DNA from 2 places in the Oikeobacillus pervagus genome. Region 2 is predicted to be linked to the other one. Evidence: predicted binding sites of a transcription regulator. Region 2 holds the regulator's gene; the other holds the start of a gene.
The links. The regulator Rex, encoded in region 2, represses fermentation and respiration genes when NADH is low (regulators of the CRP and FNR family bind a similar motif). The targets are predictions, from matches to a motif close to TTGTGAAATATTTCACAA.

Region 1: J2S13_RS14235 (nitrate/nitrite transporter) is a predicted target of Rex. The motif match lies at 1,691-1,708, and genes of this name have one in related genera.

What each region holds. Positions count from the first base shown of each region.
Region 1 covers NZ_JAUSUC010000049.1:9,282-12,662, forward strand. The annotation lists gene J2S13_RS14225 (TIGR04053 family radical SAM/SPASM domain-containing protein) at 1-699, shown strand, start outside; gene J2S13_RS14230 (Crp/Fnr family transcriptional regulator) at 841-1,542, opposite strand; gene J2S13_RS14235 (nitrate/nitrite transporter) at 1,801-3,312, shown strand.
Region 2 covers NZ_JAUSUC010000052.1:8,711-12,091, forward strand. The annotation lists gene abc-f (ribosomal protection-like ABC-F family protein) at 1-151, opposite strand, end outside; gene moaC (cyclic pyranopterin monophosphate synthase MoaC) at 338-856, shown strand; gene J2S13_RS14475 (redox-sensing transcriptional repressor Rex) at 941-1,603, shown strand; gene J2S13_RS14480 (twin-arginine translocase TatA/TatE family subunit) at 1,656-1,832, shown strand; gene tatC (twin-arginine translocase subunit TatC) at 1,850-2,620, shown strand; gene J2S13_RS14490 (YdiK family protein) at 2,635-2,835, opposite strand; gene J2S13_RS14495 (CPBP family intramembrane glutamic endopeptidase) at 2,835-3,381, opposite strand, start outside.

The sequences.
Region 1 (3,381 bases), on a different contig from region 2:
AGGATTCATTGGCTTCATGAACTAGATATGCCTGTCCAAATTAATACCGTTATTTCAAAATATAATATTGATGCGCTTGATCAAATGGCCAAATTAGTAGAGGAACTTGGATGTGAATTATGGAGTGTGTTCTTTTTAGTCCCAACTGGTCGTGGGAAAGAAAATGATATGGTTTCTCCAGTAGAACATGAAAAAGTAATGCGTTGGCTTTATGAAGTAAGCAAAAAGGTACCTTTTGATATTAAAACGACAGCTGCTCAACATTATCGAAGAGTTGTGATTCAGCAAAAAATGCGTGAATCCAAAAATATGGAACAACAAATCCATTATGAAATGGCACTTCAGGAAGGAAAAACAGGAAGAATTGATGGTCTAGGTCGGGCACCAAAAGGTGTAAATGATGGAAATGGTTTTGTATTTATTTCCCATATAGGCGATGTCTTTCCTAGTGGACTACTACCTATTAAAGGAGGGAATGTCCGGGACGAAAGCTTGGCTTCCATTTACCGCGATTCACCGATCTTTAAAGAACTACGAAATCCAGACAGCTATAAAGGAAAATGTGGTGTATGTGAATTCCGAAATGTGTGTGGGGGTTCACGTTCTCGTGCCTATGCTTTAACTGGTGATTATTTAGAAAGTGAACCAGCATGTGTCTATATACCAAAAGCAATGCGAAAAGAAAAAAAGAAAGCATAACAAATGCGGAAGCGCCTCGCCCATCGGCGCTGAAGACTTGCCGTGGACAACATTTTTAAAGGGTGATATCAACAATCCTAAATTTTATAATCGTAAAAAAAGATTGTGTGCATTTTAGTTTGCACACAATCTTTTTTCTCTTTATTCAATACTACAATAAATAGCAGGGCAATTTTCACAACCAATTTCGTCTTTTAAAAATTGAAGATCATGAATGGTAATTTTTCCTTTTTTCATAGAGATAATGCCGTCGTGTTTTAATTCATTCAAAATCCGGTTCACACTTTCCCTGGAGGTCCCACAGAAATTTCCTAGCTCCTGATTGGTTAGTGGTAAATCAATTAGAATTCCCTTTTTCGTTTCCACACCATAACTATTGGTCATTCGGATTAGCGTTGAGAATAGCGCCCCTTTTTTTCCGTGTAGCACTAAATCGCGAAATTTGGTCTGTGTTTTTCGGAAATGATCACTCATCCATTTCATAAATTCTAATGCTAAAGTGCTGTCTTTAAATAGTTCCTTTTCTAGTTGATCTTTCAAAATCACAGCGGCCTCACCATCTTCAATCACTTTAGCTGTTAATAAATATTGAGGGGAGTAGGTGAAAAGAGTTAGTTCTCCACAAATTTCATTTTCTCCACATATACGAAGGGAGAGTTCACGACCATCTGGAGTGATTTTACTAATTTGAACCTTTCCAGATAAAATAATATAAAGTCCTTCCGCCGTCATCCCTTCTTGGAATAAATAATCCCCTTTTTTTATTTTGATCCTTCTTTCAGAAAATCGAATAAGTTCTTTAATTTCGACTGAATGAGTTGATTTTAATGGTTGTGAGGTCATAAAACATCACCTTTTCTTTTATAAATAGTTATTCACTATGCAAATGATAATAAGGAATATAGAATAACATAAAAATCGGATTGGGAACATCTTCTATTTATTATAGCTAATTTAAATAAAAGTGACAGAAAAATGAACCATATGCTAAATGTGAAGTTCATCACACCTTTTCATGAGGACATTACCTACTATATAGTCATAAGGTTCAGCATTGATAACATTGCTATGAACAATTGTCGTTGAGAGGAGAATTTAGAAATGAAAGTCCAAAAATTACAGCTCCCATTGCAAACATTTAGTTTAATAGCGGGATTCATGGTTTGGGTGATTATTTCATCGTTAATGCCTTTTATTAAAGAGGATATTTCTTTAACACCTGGACAATTATCACTGGTCACAGCAGTACCTGTTATACTTGGATCGATTTTACGTGTTCCTATTGGTTATTGGACAAATAAGTACGGTGCAAGAAAAATATTTTCAATTAGCTTTATTTTATTAATCTTTCCTGTTTATTTTATAAGTATTGCCGATAGTTTAACAGACCTTTTGATTGGTGGTCTTTTTATTGGAATTGGTGGGGCGATCTTTTCAGTAGGGGTAACATCTATTCCAAAATATTATCCGCGTGAGAAACATGGACTTGTGAATGGAATTTATGGAGCAGGGAATATAGGTACGGCTGTGACAACCTTCTCTGCCCCAGTTTTAGCTGTGAAATTTGGTTGGCAAACCACTGTACAACTACTCATTATTCTTTTGATCGCATTTGCGGTACTAAACTTCTTTTTAGGTGATAAAAAAGAGCCAAAAGTGAATACACCATTAATGCAACAAATTAAAAGTGTTTACAAAAATCCTAAATTATGGTTTTTAAGTTTATTCTATTTTTTAACTTTTGGGGCTTTCGTTGCCTTTACCATTTACCTTCCAAACTTTTTAGTGTCTCATTTTGAATTAGACAAAGTAGACGCAGGTATGAGAACCGCTGGATTTATCGTGTTAGCAACAGCAATGAGACCAATTGGTGGTTGGCTTGGGGATAAATTTAATTCATTCAAAATTTTAATGATTGTATTTACATGTTTAACTCTCTCAGGTTTATTATTAGCATTTACACCTTCTTTATTATTATATACAATTGGTTGTTTGGCAATTGCTTTTTTCGCTGGAATTGGAAATGGAACGATCTTTAAACTTGTCCCACTTTATTTTTCAAAACAGGCTGGTATTGTCAATGGAATCGTCTCAGCGATGGGGGGGCTTGGAGGCTTTTTCCCACCTCTCATTCTATCCATTCTATTCAATTTAACTGGCCATTACGCCATAGGATTTATGGCTTTATCACAAGTTGCATTAGCCAGTTTGATCATTGTCATTATGATGTATTATCAAGAAAACTTAGAGTTAGCCAAGAATGTCATCAACCATACAGCTGAGGCTATTCTCATCACTGATATAGAGGGAAAAATATTAAATGTGAATCCAGCATTTACTGCGATTACAGGGTATGATTCATCTGAAATGATAGGTCAAACACCGCGTGTATTGCAGTCGGGTAAACATAAAAAGGAATTTTACCAGATGATGTGGGATACTATAAAAGTAAAAGGATTCTGGCAAGGGGAAATTTGGAATAAGAAAAAAACGGGTGAACTTTATTTGCAATGGTTAACCATTAGTGCGGTTAAAAATGAAGCAGGTGAAGTGAAAAATTACGTAGGGATGTTTAGTGAGTTAAGTAGGGATGATAAAGGCCATTTAGCTTAATCATTTACGGGGAGCTATTTATAAGATTGCTCCTCTTTCTATTTAAAGTGATATTTATAAGATTGCTCC
Region 2 (3,381 bases):
CGGAAATGATCTTTAATAAGGTGGATTTTCCCGCCCCATTTCTGCCAACAAGGGCAATTCGGTCGTTTGTTTGAATTTCTAGCTTTATGTTAGACAAAATTTGTTCGGCTGCGAAAAATTTTGAAAGTTGTTGTACTTGCAGTAAAATCATTTTTCTCACCTCTTATTCCTATTGTAAGTGTATCCTATTCATAATAAGGCAGGCAACAGTGAGGATTATTTTAAATGATTAAAGGAGATACGGTGCGAATAGGTTCAATGATTTGTGAAAAGATATTCAAAGTTCAAAGACAATCATAGAAAAATAGTGTATTATGTAAAAAAAGAGGTGTTCATGTTGTCGCAATTTACTCATTTTAATGAAGAAGGCCGAGCGAAAATGGTCGATGTAAGTCGAAAACCTGAAACAGTTCGAACAGCGATTGCTAGATCTAGCATTGAAGTGAATGATGAGATTTACGGGGCAATTCAAAATAATAAGATGAAGAAAGGGGATGTACTAGCAGTAGCGCAAGTAGCCGGAATTATGGCGGCGAAGAAGACGTGGGAAATCATTCCGATGTGTCATCCCATTCCGCTAAAAGGAATCGATCTTTCTTTCGAATGGGAGAAAAAAAGTGAGTGCTATCAATTAATGATTACCTCGAAAGTAAAAACAAAGGGGAATACAGGTGTAGAAATGGAAGCGTTAACAGCTGCTTCTGTCTGTGCATTAACCGTTTATGATATGTGTAAGGCGGTGGACAAAGGAATGGTCATAGGCCCTACCTATTTAATTGAAAAAACAGGTGGAGTCTCAAGTCCAGATTATTATAAACAATTAAATGAACAGCCTACATCAGATAGGGAAGAGTAAGTTATACGCATGAATCACGGAAAAGATTCATGCAATTTTACTATAGAAAAAAAGTATAGGTTTAGTGCAGTTGGAGGAAAGATTATGAATCAAGAATCAATGAAAATTCCACAAGCAACGGCAAAAAGATTGCCATTGTATTATCGATTTATTCAAAATCTCCATTCGTCAGGCAAGCAAAGAGTTTCATCTGCCGAGTTAAGTGAAGCGGTAAAAGTCGATTCAGCAACGATTCGACGTGATTTCTCTTACTTCGGTGCTCTTGGAAAAAAAGGATATGGATATAATGTAGGATATTTGCTATCTTTTTTTAGAAAAACATTAGATCAAGATGAAATTACGAAAGTGGCATTAATTGGTGTCGGAAATTTAGGCACGGCTTTTTTAAATTATAATTTTATGAAAAATAATAATACTAGAATAGATATTGCATTTGATGTAAATGCAGAAAAAGTCGGGAAGAAAATTGGGGATGTTGATGTCCATCATTTGGATGAACTAGAAGAAAGATTAGCTTCAGAACAAATTCATGTGGCAATTCTTACCGTACCAGCGCCAGTTGCCCAACAAATTACCGATCGACTAGTAAAAGCGGATATCAAAGGAATACTTAATTTTACTCCTGCCAGATTAACGGTACCTTCTTCGATCAGAGTCCATCACATTGATTTAGCTGTTGAATTACAGTCACTTGTTTATTTTCTAAAAAACTATCCTGAAGAAGTCATAGAAGAGACAAATTCTTAATAGAAAAAATGATCAAAATCAGTTATTATTAGAGGAAGGAGGTGTAGCATTTATGCCACTAGGTATCGGCAGTATTCTTATCATTGCACTTGTTGCTGTATTATTATTCGGTCCAAAAAAGCTCCCTCAATTAGGAAGAGCCGCAGGAGATACATTGCGCGAATTTAAAGACGCTACGAAAGGCTTAGCAGAAGATGATGATTCAAAAGATAAAAAAGACGCTAAGTGATGATAGGATGAAATAGAATGAGTCAAAATGAAATGACGATTTTTGAGCATATAAGTGAATTAAGAAAACGACTCATGATTGTAGTCGTTTTCTTCTTCATTGCAATCATCGGCAGTCTTTTCTTAGCTGAACCGATTATTCGTTATTTACAGTCAGCGGATGAGGCGAAAGAATTAACGATGAATGCTTTTAGAATGACGGACCCTTTGAAAATCTATTTTCAAATGGCCTTTGTGTTGGCTTTTATCATCACTTCACCCGTCATTTTGTATCAATTATGGGCCTTTATCAGCCCAGGGTTATATGAGAAAGAGAGGAAGGTTACTTTAAGTTATATTCCAATTTCTGTCTTCCTTTTCTTAGGGGGCCTTTCCTTTTCTTATTTTATCCTTTTTCCATTTGTTGTTCGATTTATGATGAATATGTCGGAAAAACTAGATATTCAACAGGTTATCGGTATTAATGAATATTTTCAGTTCTTATTTCAAATTACGATTCCGTTTGGTTTCTTATTCCAAATGCCGGTTGTCATGTTGTTTCTAACACGATTAGGAATTATCACTCCGATGTTTTTAGCAAAAATTCGTAAATATGCCTATTTCACTTTATTAGTCATTGCGGCTCTTATTACCCCGCCAGATGTGATGTCACATATGATGGTCACCATTCCACTTTGTATTTTATACGAAATTAGTATTTGGATCTCAAAAATTGGCTATCGAAAGGTAATTGAGGCAGAAGAGCAAATGGAAAGGGAAATAGAGTCGGAAGAAGCTCAAAAAAAATAGACCGATCAAGCGGTCTATTTTTTTTCTCTCTTTTTATGACGAAAATGAGCAAAGGTCATTCGTAAGCCCGTGCCAATATCTAAGGTCGCTAATAGAATGAGCAAGTAAGTAAAAAATCCAAAGCCATTCGAATTCACTGTCACAATCGCAATATAAGTAAAAAACACTCCTAGTAGGATGTTTAATGTCCCGGGTAACCATGATGTTTGTTTCATTAAAAGAATCCTCCAATAAACCCTGAAATTTTTTCTGCTTCTTCTATATATTTTTCTAATTCATCCCGAAAGAAATATTGGCCTAATATGACCAATGTATTCATCGACACGTGAGCGATAATGGGAACGATTAAACGTTTTGTTTTTACATATAAAAAAGCAAAGGTAAATCCCATGGCAGAATATAATAAAGTATGCTCTAGTTCCATATGGGCCGCAGAGAAAATAACTGAACTAATGAGTGCAGCAACCCAAAAGGGAAATCTTTCATAGAGGCTGCCGAATATGACCTTTCGGAAGACAATTTCCTCGAGGATGGGACCTAATATAGAGGCAACAATCATCGTAAAGGGTACATATTCGATAATTTGAATAATTTGTTGCGTGTTTTCCGATCCAGGAGTGACTCCAAGTAAAAGTTCAATTCTAATGGCAATATCTTGAGCAAAAAAGGCGAGAAATACTCCAGCAATTGCCCAAAAGGTCGAACCCTGTACATGCATAGGAGGATCTGAATGGAGTCGGGTTTGTCTTATTTCTGCTTTC